Regions from separate parts of the Spirillospora sp. NPDC127506 genome, predicted to be linked through region 1. Evidence: riboswitches for the same ligand, from Rfam matches in the RefSeq annotation. Region 1 holds a riboswitch; each other region holds the start of a gene.
The links. Region 1 has a riboswitch for cobalamin ahead of bluB (5,6-dimethylbenzimidazole synthase). Riboswitches for the same ligand answer to the same signal wherever they lie in the genome.
Positions count from the first base shown of each region.

Region 1 (3,201 bases):
CGTCATCTGTGACTTGGACACTCTCACCGGCGGTGCGGCACCCGCCCGGCTCGCCGACGGAACCGCGATCCCCGCCGCCCAGGCCCGCCGCATCGCCTTGGCCGCCGGAGTCGCGCCCCTTTTGCTTGGCCAGGGCGGCCTTCCCCTCTACCTCGGACGCACCGAACGCTTCGCCAGCCCCGCACAGCGTCGCGTCCTAGAGGCCCTCAACCCAACCTGCGCCGTCCAAGGATGCGAAGTCCCCGGAACGTTGTGCGAGGTCGACCACGTCAACGGCTGGGCTCTCGGCTCGCCGACCGACATCGACCAACTCACACTCACCTGCGGATGGCACAACAGGTACAAAGCCTCCAACCCGGACCGCATCGATATCTCCCGGGGACCGGACGGCCGCTACACCTACCGTCTCCACCCACCCGGGCCCAGAACCGTTTCCGCCCCTGGCCGCCCGCCACCCTGGCAACAAGCCGCCTGATCACAACGCCGCTCCCGCTCCAGCCGCCAGCAAAGGCCATGCCCTGTTCCCCGCCGCCGGCTCGCGGTTCCCGGGAGCGGCGCAACCCCCGGCTGGCCTGCATTGCCGACTGCTCGCCGTGGCGGCAGCGCGGCCCGTCTCGCCTGGCGGTTGCCTGGTCGTCGCGGCGCAGCCTCTGGCCAGGCCGGTGGATGGGTTGCCCTGCGCCGCCCATTCACCGCCGTCGCCCACGGGCGCTCTGAGGAGCATGTTCGTGGCCCGCATTTGCCGACTGCCCGCCGTGGCCACATCACGGCCCGTCCCCCCAGCGGCTCGACGGTCGTCGGGGCGCAGCCTCTGGCCAGGCCGGTGGATGGGTTGGCCCCGCGCCGCCCACTCACAGCCGTGCCAAGGACGCCCTCAGGAAGATGTTCGCCGCCATCCCAACGCGTGACGATCGCGAACCCCCGGCATCCGCGATGCTCATTGCCCGGCAAGACACCCCAACCCTGCTCACTTGGGTGCCCAAGTCCGCCCAATCGTGGGTGCGCATTTCCCCGGCAACTGTGCGCGCCCTGATCCTGGTACCGCAGACCATCAACCGGCCGGTCGGCCTGCCCCACAAGCTGACTGCCGATATCGCCGCCGGGACCCTGCGCGGGGTGCGTCCCGGGGCTCGAGCTTGATCGCATGCTGCCGGCCCTGGCGGTGGACCTGTCGCCGAACCGGGCACCGCCCTGACCGAACCACAACGGCATCGCTGACCTTCCGGCCGCGAAAATCCCGGCCCGGACGGCCGGGTTCGCCTCCTATTGCGGCGTCGCGCCGCTGGACGCTTCCTCCGGAGACCTTAAACGGCACCGTCGTGGCGGGCCGTTGATCGACAACCGCCAAAATCCGCCGTCAGACCGCTCAGCAGGCTGAAGCGACGGCTGTGCGTTGACGGAACATGATCAGAGATTCGGCTGCCTCTCTGCTTGTCGCGGCTTGGCACAGAGAGGTGCCTTAACCGGACAGGCCCTCGGCCAACGGCGCAGCTCGGTCTCTGTGTTGGTGTTGTCGGCGCGGCGGGCGTGGGCGCAGTGGTGGCAGGGTGTGGTGCTGGCCGAGGGCGTCCGGTGCGGGGTCGGTAGGGTCGGGGGTGGCATGAACTGACGCGGGGTGCCCCCTTGTGGGGAGAATCGGGAAGCCGGTGTGAATCCGGCACGGGCCCGCCGCGGTGACCGGGGAGCTGCCGTCCATGCGCGTTTGCGCAGCCACTGGCCTTACGGCCGGGAAGGCGGGCGGTCGAGTGTCGATCCGGGAGTCCGAAGACCGGCCTCGCTACGACGACGCAGCGGGAGCCTGCCCATGAACCTCTATGACGCCATCCACCGCCGCCGTGATGTGCGCGCCGAGTTCACCGGTGCGCCGATTCCGCAGGACGTCCTTGAGCGGGTGCTCGCGGCGGCTCATGCCGCGCCCAGTGTGGGGCTCTCGCAGCCCTGGGATTTCGTCCTGGTGAGAGATCTGGGGGTGCGGCGTGCCTTTTACGAGCATGTGCAGGCGGAGCGCGCTGTGTTCGCGGCGGGGCTGACGGGTGGCGACAAGGAGCGCTTTGGTCGGATCAAGATCGATGGGGTGTTGGAGTCCAGTCTGGCGGTCGTGGTCACCTACGACGCGGCGCGCGGTGGGCCGGCGGTTCTCGGGCGGCATGCCATCGCGGACGCGGGGTTGTATTCGGTGTGCCTGGCGATCCAGAACTTGTGGCTCGCGGCTACCGCTGAGGGTCTTGGGGTGGGATGGGTCTCGTTCTATCGGGAGCCGTACCTGCGGGAGCTGCTCGGCATTCCCGCGGCCATTCGTCCGGTCGCGTGGTTGTGTCTTGGGCCCGTCACCCGTCTGCAATCTGCTCCGGATCTCGAACGGCACGGGTGGTGGCGTCGTCGGCCGCTGGAGGCCGCTCTGCACCATGACCGGTGGTGAGGCGGACGGCCATGTGGACGAGGAACAGCACGCCTGCCAGTAGGTAGCAGTTCGCCACGGGGGTCAGGAGCGGGTTGAAGCCGTATTCGAGCGGGTGGCCGTTGTGGGGCGTCCACCAGAGGGGTGAGAGGACGAAGAGGGCGTAGGCGGCCAGTGCGGTCTTGTGGTTCTTGTTGCGGAGGAGCACTGCCAAGGCGGGGACTATCCACACCCAGTGGTGCGTCCACGAGACGGGTGAGACCAGAAGGCCGGTCGTGCCCGTTACCGCTGTGGCGCCCAGCCAGTCGCCCCGTTTCGCCCATAGGGCGGCGACTGTGAGTCCGACGGCGGCGATTGCTGGGGGAATGGCCGTGTACCAGTCGCCTACTTCGGTCGTGTTCCACAGGATGCGGGTCAGTGCGCCGTAGGGTGACTGGTTGCTGATGTAAGGGACGCCTACGCGGGACGTGTCGTAGAAGGTGTGCAGCCAGTAGAGGCGGGACGCTTCTGGTGCGACGGCGTAGGCGAGCAGAGTGCAGGTGGCGAAGGTTGCGGTGGCTGTTGCGGCGGCCCTTGTGCGTCGGCTGATCAGGAGTAGCGCGATGAAGATTGCGGGGGTCAGCTTTATCGCGGCTGCGATGCCGATGCCTATTCCTGCTGGACGGCCTTGGGCTATGCGGTGCATGTCCGCCAGGACCAGGGCTAGGAGGAACAAGTTCACCTGGCCCAGGAAGAACGTGTGCCAGACCGGTTCGAGCAGCAGGCCGGCCGCTGCTACGGCTATGAGAGGGGCGCGGCGGCCG
Region 1 is NZ_JBEORG010000059.1:2,029-5,229, forward strand. Features, by position in the region: gene ABTW95_RS32835 (HNH endonuclease signature motif containing protein) at 1-475, shown strand, start outside; gene ABTW95_RS32840 (hypothetical protein) at 883-1,140, shown strand; cobalamin riboswitch at 1,597-1,791, shown strand; gene bluB (5,6-dimethylbenzimidazole synthase) at 1,805-2,419, shown strand; gene ABTW95_RS32850 (glycosyltransferase 87 family protein) at 2,328-3,201, opposite strand, start outside.

Region 2 (3,201 bases), on a different contig from region 1:
CCAGCTCTGGGTCTGCTGTCAACCGGGCCCGGCGCCGGCGCGTCCTACTTTTCGCGTTTCTGCAGGTCGTCCGGGAAAACACGGACTTCTTCGGGGTCCCGGCCGACCGCGTGCCGCCCGCCGTCCACGGGCAGGACGGCGCCGTTCACGAAACTCGCCTCGTCCGAGAGCAGGTACGCGACGGCCGCGGCCACCTCGGCCGGACGACCGACCCGGCCCAGGGGATGGAGCAACCGCATCTCCTCCTCGATTCGCGCCCTCTCCTCCGGCGCCTGGTTTTCCAGGAACGCCTCATAGCGACCGGTCGTGATCGAGCCCAGGGCCACGACGTTCGTGCGGACGCCATGCGGCCCGTAATCGACGGCCATGGCCCGGCTGAGCCCCTCAATGGCCGCCTTCGCCGTCGCATAAGGCAGCGATCCCCGCACCGGGCGCTGCGCCTGATGGGACGAGACATTCACAATGGCGCCGCCCGTCCCGGCCTCCAGGAAACGGCGGACGGCGGTCACGCACCCCACCACCGCCGGGTTGAAGTTGAGCGCGACCAGATCCAGGATCTCGCCCGCCGAGGGTGAAGGCACATCACGGAAAACGGCGGCGTTGTTCACCCACCCGGTCAGCGTCCCGGCCTCCTGCGCCAGATCGGCCGCGCGCTCGGCGACGTCCTCCTCCGCCGCACTTCCCACGACCGGGATCACCGGGCCGTCCGCCCATTCCAGAGCCGCCGGATCGAGTTCGACCACGACGACCTTGCCGCCGTCCGCGACCAGCCGCTCGACGATGCCGCGCCCGACACCGCGTCCACCGCCCGTGACCACATAACTCCGCCGCACAGGGACCTCCTCGAATTCCGGAACGCCCCCATGATCACCCTGCCCGACGGCGCCCGTTCACGGCCGGGTGGGCGGCACTAGCCGACCTTCCATTCGGCGGCGGAGCCGAAGCCGGACGACGCGGCGAAGCGGATGCGTTCGATCGTCGCCTTCTTGCCGACTTCGAACGTCACGCAGCCGCGCTGGGTCTCTCCCTTGGTCAGCCGGTCGTCTGTACCATGCGCGGCCGCCCACTCCGCGGGGGCGGGCGGTGGGAGGTGGGTAGGGTGTGTGGTGCGGATGGTTCGCTCGATTTGAGTGTCGTAAGAGGGAACCCGGTGCGAGTCCGGGACTGCCCCGCAGCGGTGAGCGGGAACGACCGCCGTCATATGCACTGGGCCCGCGCGGCCTGGGAAGCGACGGCCAGTAGGACGCCTCGAAGAGGCGGTGCCCGCGAGTCCGAAGACCTGCCTCCGCCCGCGCACCGGCCGGTGCGCGGTGGTCTGCGGCCTCGCGGGAAGGCCCGGCGGCGGCCCGTCGTCGCGCCGTTCCCGGGGTCGCCCGTGGCACAGCGAGGGAAGCCGCCATGAACACGACGATCCTCGGATACCCCCGAATCGGGGCGGACCGGGAGCTGAAGGTCGCCACCGAGAACTACTGGGCGGGACGGGCGGGCGCCGACGACCTCGGCAGGACCGGCGCCGAGCTGCGCGCCGAGGTGTGGACGGGCCTGCGCGACGCCGGCGTCGACGCGATCCCGTCCAACACCTTCTCGTTCTACGACCAGATGCTCGACGCCAGCGTGCTGGTCGACGCCGTCCCCGAGCGGTACCGGCACCTGGACGGGTTCGACCGGTACTTCGCCATGGCCCGCGGCGTCCAGGACGTCCCGCCGCTCGAAATGACCAAGTGGTTCGACACGAACTACCACTACATCGTCCCCGAGCTGGGGCCGGACACGCGGTTCCGGCTGGCGGACGGCGCAGCCGCCAAGCCGCTCGCCGAGTACCGGGAGGCGAAAGCGCTCGGCATCGAGACGCGGCCCGTGCTCATCGGGCCGCTCACCTATCTGCTGCTGGCGAAGCCGTCGGCGCCGGGATTCCGGACGCTGGAGCTGCTCGACGGGCTCGTGGACGTGTACGCCGAGATCCTGGAGCGGCTGGCGGGGTCGGGCGCGCAGTGGGTGCAGCTGGACGAGCCCGCGCTCGTCGAAGACCGCGGCGAGGAGGAGATCCGCGCGCTGGCGCGGGCCTATGCGCGGCTCGGGCAGCTGAGCTGCCGGCCGCATCTGATGGTCGCCACCTACTTCGGCGCCATCGAGGCGGACGCGTTGCGCGTGCTGGCCGGGAGCCGCGTGGAGGCCGTCGCGCTCGATTTCGTCGCCGGGCCGGGCAACGTGGACGTGCTCGCATCGGTGGGCGGGCTACCGCGCAAGACGCTCGTGGCGGGCGTTGTCGACGGGCGGAACGTCTGGCGCACCGACGTACGGAAGGCGCTGTCCACGTGCGCGTCCGTGCTGGGGCTCGTCGATCAGATCGTGGTCGGGACGTCCTGCTCGCTGATGCACGTACCGCTCGACCTCGACCGGGAGACCGCGCTCGACCCGCGGGTCCGCGGGCGGCTCGCGTTCGCGCGGCAGAAGGTCGACGAGGTCGTCGCGATCGGGCGGGCCCTGCGGGAGGACGCCCCCGTCCAGGAGGCCGCGCCGCTCCCGGAGGCCGGTGTCGACCGGGCGGTCCGCGAGCGGCTCGGGTCGGTGGGCGAGACGCGGCGCAGCGGGCACGCCGTCCGGTACGCCGCGCAGCGGGAGGCGCTCGGCCTGCCCGATCTCGCGACCACCACGATCGGCTCGTTCCCGCAGACCGCCGAGATCCGCCGGATCCGCGCCGACCGCCGCGCCGGGCGCATCGGCGAGGACGAGTACGTCGCCGCGATGAAGCGGGAGATCGCCCGCGTCATCGCGCTCCAGGAGGACCTCGGCCTGGACGTCCTCGTGCACGGCGAGCCCGAGCGCAACGACATGGTGCAGTACTTCGCCGAGCAGCTCGACGGGTACGCGGCGACCGAGCACGGGTGGGTGCAGTCGTACGGGTCGCGCTACGTGCGGCCGCCGATCCTGCACAGCGACGTCTCGCGGCCCCGCCCGATGACCGTCGAGTGGGCCGCGTACGCGCAGTCGCTGACGGGCAAGCCGGTCAAGGGGATGCTGACCGGGCCGGTGACGATGCTCGCCTGGTCGTTCGTCCGCGACGACCAGCCGCTCGCCGAGACCGCCCTGCAGGTCGCCCTCGCGATCCGGGACGAGATCGCCGACCTGGAGGCGGCCGGGATCCGCGTCATCCAGGTGGACGAGCCCGCGCTGCGCGAGCTGCTGCCGCTGAAGCGGAAG
Region 2 is NZ_JBEORG010000002.1:306,878-310,078, reverse strand. Features, by position in the region: gene ABTW95_RS04105 (SDR family NAD(P)-dependent oxidoreductase) at 45-833, opposite strand; cobalamin riboswitch at 1,096-1,301, shown strand; gene metE (5-methyltetrahydropteroyltriglutamate--homocysteine S-methyltransferase) at 1,399-3,201, shown strand, end outside.
Region 2: linked by a shared signal. The riboswitch ahead of metE (5-methyltetrahydropteroyltriglutamate--homocysteine S-methyltransferase) and the one ahead of bluB (5,6-dimethylbenzimidazole synthase) in region 1 are both predicted to bind cobalamin.

Region 3 (3,201 bases), on a different contig from region 1:
TGTCGTCGGCGGACTGCGCACCGTAGTCGTAGATCACGATGACCTCGGGGGCGCGTTCGGCGAACTGCTCGAACGAGACGTCCCCGTAGGGCTTGTCGACGTCGGCGAACAGGTTGTCGCCACCGGCCAGCCGGATCATCTCGTTTCCGATTCCCGCGCCGCCTGCGGTGAAGACGGTCTTGTCGCCGCTGTCGTAGACGGCGACCTTGAGCGGCGTGATGCCGGCCAGTTCGCCCTTGACGCCGTCCAGGACGGCGCGCATCGAGCCGATCCGCTTCTCCGCCCGGTCGGGCACCCCGAAGATCTTGGCGACGGTGCGGATCTCCTCCTCGACCGTGGCCATCGTCACCGGCCCCTCCGGGCACTCCTCGATGTTGAGGTGGCTGTCGATCCCGGCCTTCTTCAGCGCCGCCCGGCTGCGGCCGTCCTTCTCCTCGAAGGCGCTCTTCCAGCCGCCGTAGACCAGGTCCGGCTCGGCCGCCAGCAGCGTCTCGAAGGACGGGTACTCCTTGGAGATCACCTTCACCCGGTCGTAGGCGGCCTGGAACTCCGGCAGCACCTCGTCGTCGAGGTAGCCGGTACCGACCATCGACTTCTCCAGGCCGAGAGCCAGCATCACCTCGGTCGCGTGCTGGTTCAGCGACACCGTGCGCTGCGGCGGGCGCTGGTAGGTCGTCGTCACCCCGCAGTTGGACACCGTCACCGGGAACCCGGCAGGCGCCGCACCCGGTCCGCCTGCGGCGGCACGCTCGGAACCGCCACCGCATCCGGACACCAGCAGGACCGCCGCCGCCAGCCAGGCCAGCGCCGCCCCACCGCGCACGCCGATCATGACACCACCTTCTGGGACGGGCCGGCCGCCGGTCGCCGCGGCGGCCGGATGGAGTACAGGTCCAGAACGGCGGGAGGATCGGCCAGGCCCGGGCCGCCGGCGCGGACCCAGGCGGCGATGTCATCAGTGGCCGCGGCGTCGTTCACCAGGCCCAGCCACACCGGGTGGGCGCCCTGCGCCCGCCCAGCGGCCGAAGGCTGCACGACGACGATGTTGGCCTGCTCGCACGCGTCCAGGCACCGCGACACCCGGACCGGCGCGGCTTCCCGGAGGCGTTCGAGTTGGCCGGCGTGATCGATACCGGTCACCTTGGGACTGCCGCAGCAGCAGTCCCGGCACACGGTCACCCGGCACGGTGCCGGGCCCGACGAGCCCATGGGCATACCAGCCCTCCTCTCTGGGGAGATCCGCCCCAGTGCCATCGAGGAGGCGACCGCGTGAGTCTCCTGGCTCTCGGGTCAACGCTCGTCCCGGCCTTCCCACCCGCGTTCGCGGGCAGTGGCATGGTTCGGGATCCGCTCGCCGATCACAGTGGCGGTACCGCGCCGGATTCGCACCGGCTTCCTCGTTCCGCCGTCGCCTACACCGCACATCGTGGCACATGCGGCACTTGCACAAAAGTCCGCCTGAGGGCGCGGGTCAGGAGCCGGGGGATTCGCGGCGGAGGAGGTAGGTGTCCATGATCCAGCCTTTGCGGGCGCGGGCCTCGGCGCGGGCGCCGCGGATCCGGTCGGCGACCTCGTCGACCGGGCCGGAGATTAGGATCTCGTCGGGGGTGCCGAGGTAGGCGCCCCAGTAGATGTGGAAGCCGGCGGCGGTCTCGGTGAAGGAGCAGGCCGCGTCCAGCATGACCAGGACGTCGTCGGCGGTGGTGCCTTCGGCGGCCAGGCGGCGGCCCGTGGTGATGTGGACGGGACGCCCCACCCGGGTGAGGGCGACGCGGTGGCGGGCGGTGAGCGCGGAGATGCTGCTGATACCGGGGACCACCTCGTGAGCGAACTCCGCCTCGACCTCTTCCAAGGCGGCGAGGGTGCTGTCGTAGACCCCTGGGTCGCCCCAAACCAGAAGCGCCCCGGTCTGCCCGTCGGCGAGTTCGTCGGTGATGAAGGATTCGTAGATCCGTGCGCGGTGGGAGCGCCAGTCCTCGACGGCGGCCGTGTACGCCGGGGCGGTGCGGTCGCGTTCCGGGTCGCGGACCTCGACGACCCGGTAGGGGGGACGTCCGTGCGCTTCGATGAGGTCGTGGCGCAGCCGGGCCAGGTCGTGCTTGGCCTCGCCCTTGTCGACGATGAGGAAGACGTCGGCGGCCGCGATGGCCTTGGCCGCCTGGAAGGTCAGATGGTCGGGATCGCCCGCCCCGATCCCGATGATCAAAAGCCGCTTCACCGGGACAAGTGTGCCAGAACGCCTGATATAGGCTTGGCGCCGCATTCATCCGAGGAGGCCAGTGGACGCGCGTGTCATCACCGTCGTGGGGATCGGCGCCGATGGGTGGGACGGGCTTCCGGAGGACTCCCGTGCGGCGCTGCGGGCGGCGGACGTGCTGCTCGGCGGGCGCCGGCAACTCGACCTCGTGCCGGTGGGCGAAGCCGAGCGGGTCGCCTGGCCGTCCCCCCTTCTCGCGGAGCTTCCCGGGCTGATCGAACGGTACGAGGGCCGCGCGGTCGCCGTCCTGGCCAGCGGTGATCCGATGTTCTTCGGAATCGGCTCCACGCTCGCGGGGATGCTGGGCGCGCACCGGCTGCGGGTGCTGCCGCATCCGTCGTCGGTGTCGCTGGCGTGCGCGCGGCTCGGGTGGCCGCTGGAGCGGGTGGACGTCTGCAGCCTCGTCGGCCGCCCGGCGGAGACGCTGAACGCGCTGTTCGCGCCCGGCCGCCGCCTGCTGGTCCTCGGGGCGGGACGCGACGCCCCGCTCGTCGTCGCGGGGCTGCTCGCCGGGCGGGGCTTCGCCCCCAGCCGGATGACCGTCCTGTGCGACCTGGGAGCGGAGACCGAGACCGCGCGGCCCGGTACGGCGGGGGAGTGGGACGAGCCGGCCGGTTCCGCCCTGAACATCGTCGCCGTGGAGTGCGAGCCTGGCCCGGACGCGGCCCCGCTGCCCCGCACGGCGGGGCTGCCCGACGACGCCTTCGAGCACGACGGGCAGCTCACCAAGAGCGAGATCCGCGCGATCACCATGTCGCGGCTCGGGCCGCTGCCCGGCGAGCTGCTGTGGGACGTCGGCGCCGGGGCGGGCAGCGTCGCGATCGAGTGGGCGCGGGCGCACCCGTCGTGCGAGGCCGTCGCGATCGAGCGGGACCCGGAGCGGGCGGCGCGGATCGGCCGCAACGCGCGGTCGCTCGGCGTGCCCGGCGTGCAAGTCGTGGAGG
Region 3 is NZ_JBEORG010000043.1:20,665-23,865, reverse strand. Features, by position in the region: gene ABTW95_RS29925 (ABC transporter substrate-binding protein) at 1-832, opposite strand, end outside; gene ABTW95_RS29920 (hypothetical protein) at 829-1,140, opposite strand; cobalamin riboswitch at 1,253-1,452, opposite strand; gene cobF (precorrin-6A synthase (deacetylating)) at 1,472-2,218, opposite strand; gene cbiE (precorrin-6y C5,15-methyltransferase (decarboxylating) subunit CbiE) at 2,280-3,201, shown strand, end outside.
Region 3: linked by a shared signal. The riboswitch ahead of ABTW95_RS29920 (hypothetical protein) and the one ahead of bluB (5,6-dimethylbenzimidazole synthase) in region 1 are both predicted to bind cobalamin.

Region 4 (3,201 bases), on a different contig from region 1:
CAGGGTGCACACGACCGGGTTGGCGGCGGGCAGCCGCGCCCGCGTGATCCCGGACGCGACCATCCGCGCGTCGCACAGGATCGGCGCCCCGTCCAGCAGTGCGGCCCGCGCCCGCCGCACGACCTCCGGCGACCACGCCAGGTCGTCCACGAGGTCGGTCATCCCGCAGGCGTGGATCATCCGGACGGCGGCCCGCGCGACGTCGTCCGGCAGGCCGGACAGGTCGGCCTCGGCGCGGATGGTCGCGAAGGACCGCCGGTAGATCTCGGCGCCGTCCCGGACGTAGTCGATCACTGCTGCCCTTCCATCGGTCCCGCCATCTTCAGGACGACCGGGCCGCGGGGCATCCCGCAGCGTCGCTCGCATCCCGCCCAGTGGACGGGAGTCTCTGGGGCGATGTCCAGGCCGCCGACCCAGCGCCGCGCCTCGCCCTGGACGTCGCCGCGCGACTTCGCGCAGCCGGGGCTTCCCGTGCAGGCCGTCACACCGACCCACGGCGACGCGGCATCGGTCACCAGGCCCGCCGCCTCAAGCTTCGCGGCGACCGCCCGCGCCTCGGCAAGGTCGCGTAGCACGACACTTCGCCACGGCGTCACCCGGACCTCCGTAGCGGTATCGGCGAGCGCCTCGGCCTGCGCTCCGGACAACCGTCCGAGCGGAGGCACGGCCTCAAGCGAAACCAGCCCGTCACGCTGCTCGATGAACCCGGCGTACGGGGACGAGGGGGCCGAAGGCGCCGAACTCTCTCGGAGTGTCCCGCCCAGTCGCTCGGCAACGAGCCGTATGCCGTCCGGCACCTCGGCGAGCCGCCACGCGTCCTCCCGGACGTCGAGGAAAGCCTCCGCCGCCGCGAGCATAGCCCCGACCGGATCATCACCGGACGCCAGGTCGAGCAGCGTCCCGGTCAGCCGGAGACCGTCCGGGCCGAACGTGACGTCGGCGTCCAGGCCGGTGATGTCGCCGGTGCCGTCGTCTAACGCGAACAGGAACCGGCCCGGCAGCCCGGCCAGCCGCGGCGTGCCGCACAGGGCCCGGTCGAGCGTCGTGACCAGCGGATCCGTGGCGAGGGCGCCGCGCGGCCCGCGCCCGCCGAGCGGGGAGGCGACGACGTTGCGCACCCGCTCATGGGACGGCGAGGGCAGCAGCCCGGTGTCCGCCAGCCGCTCCGCGAGCACCGCCGGGTCCCGGACGCCGCGCAGCTGGAGGTTGCCGCGGGAGGTCAGCTCGATCACATCGCGGCCCAGCTCTCGGGCGGCGGCGCCAAGCATGCCGAGCTGCGCGGCGGAGACCGCGCCGCCCGGCGTGCGGACCCGGGCCAGCGGGCCGTCGGCGGCTTCGTGGGTCTGCAGTGCTCCGGGGCAGGCGTCGGCGCGTCCCGCCCGGTTGACGCTCGGCACGTTGACATTCGGCACGGGGAGGATGTTAACCACAGTTTGCAGGCGGCCCTCGCTGCCGTACTCTTCTCACCAGGCGATGGCAATGGGAGGAAGCCGGTGCGAATCCGGCGCGGTCCCGCCACTGTGACCGGGGAGCGAACCCCGCTTGAGGCCACTGTCCGACGCGGACGGGAAGGCCGGGGCGAGCGCTGATCCGGGAGTCAGGAGACTCCTGCCGTCGCGACACCCGCTACCGGGGCGAGGACCCCAGGGGGAGGTTCAGCCGTGTCCGCTGGCACGCATGCGCAGGAGCGCGCCGTCCTGCTGCTGTCGACGTCCGACACCGATCTGCTGAGCGCCCGCGCGTCCGGCGCCGTCTACCGGCTCGGCAACCCCGCGCGGCTGGCCGTGGACGACCTGCCCGCGCTGCTGGATGGCACCGATCTGGTCGTCGTCCGGCTGCTGGGCGGGCGCCGCGCCTGGGAGGACGGGCTCGACGCGCTGCTCGCGGGGCCCCGGCCCGTGGTGGTCCTCGGCGGCGAGCAGGCCCCCGACGCCGAGCTGATGGAACTGTCGACGGTGAGCGGCGGCGTGTGCGCCGACGCGCACGCCTACCTCGCGCACGGCGGGCCCGGCAACCTGGCCGAGCTGCACGCCTTCCTGTCGGACACGGTGCTGCTGACCGGCCGCGGCTTCGCGCCCCCGCGCCCCACCCCGACCTGGGGCCGGCTGGAGCGCGGCTCCCGCGCCGTGGACGGGCCCGTCGTCGGCGTCCTCTACTACCGCGCCCACCACATGGCCGGGAACACCGCGTTCGTCGAAGCGCTGTGCGCCGCCATCGAGGACGCGGGCGGACGACCGCTCCCGGTGTTCTGCTCGTCGCTGCGCACCGCCGAGCCGGCGCTGCTCGATACGCTCGGCGAGGCCGACGCGCTGGTGGTGACCGTCCTCGCGGCGGGCGGGTCGCGGCCCGCGACGGCCGGCGCGGGCGGCGACGACGAGGCGTGGGACGTCGGCGCCCTCGCCGCGCTGGACGTCCCGGTCCTGCAGGGCCTGTGCCTCACCACCGGCCGGGCCGACTGGGAGCGCAGCGACGATGGGCTGTCCCCGCTGGACGCCGCGTCGCAGGTCGCGATCCCCGAGTTCGACGGGCGCATCATCACCGTTCCGTTCTCGTTCAAGGAGACCGGCGAGGACGGCCTCACGGTCTACGCCGCCGACCCCGAGCGGGCCGCGCGGGTGGCCGGGATCGCCGTCCGGCACGGCCGCCTGCGGCATACCCCGGCCGTGGAGCGCCGCGTTGTGGTGATGCTGTCGGCGTATCCGACCAAGCACTCCCGGGTCGGCAACGCCGTCGGCCTGGACACCCCGGCGAGCACCGTCCGGCTCCTGGCCCGGCTCGCGCAGGCGGGCCACGACCTGGGCGAAGGCTTCCCCGGCGTCGACGGCCAGGACGGCGACGCGCTCATCCACGCGCTCATCGCGGCGGGCGGGCAGGACGAGGACTGGCTCACCGAAGAGCAGCTCGCGGGCAATCCCGTCCGCATCTCCGCCGCGTCCTACGAGCGCTGGTACCGTACCCTCCCCGGTGATCTGCGGGTGGAGATGGAGCGGCACTGGGGTCCGCCGCCCGGGGAGCTGTTCGTCCAGGACGGCGACATCGTCCTCGCCGCGCTCCGCGCCGGGAACGTCGTGGTGATGGTGCAGCCGCCGCGCGGCTTCGGGCAGAACCCCATCGCGATCTACCACGACCCCGACCTGCCGCCCAGCCACCACTACCTGGCCGCCTACCGGTGGCTGTCGGACGAGTTCGGCGCGCACGCGA
Region 4 is NZ_JBEORG010000064.1:10,957-14,157, reverse strand. Features, by position in the region: gene ABTW95_RS33715 (precorrin-8X methylmutase) at 1-294, opposite strand, end outside; gene ABTW95_RS33710 (ferredoxin-like domain-containing protein) at 291-1,412, opposite strand; cobalamin riboswitch at 1,424-1,630, shown strand; gene cobN (cobaltochelatase subunit CobN) at 1,662-3,201, shown strand, end outside.
Region 4: linked by a shared signal. The riboswitch ahead of cobN (cobaltochelatase subunit CobN) and the one ahead of bluB (5,6-dimethylbenzimidazole synthase) in region 1 are both predicted to bind cobalamin.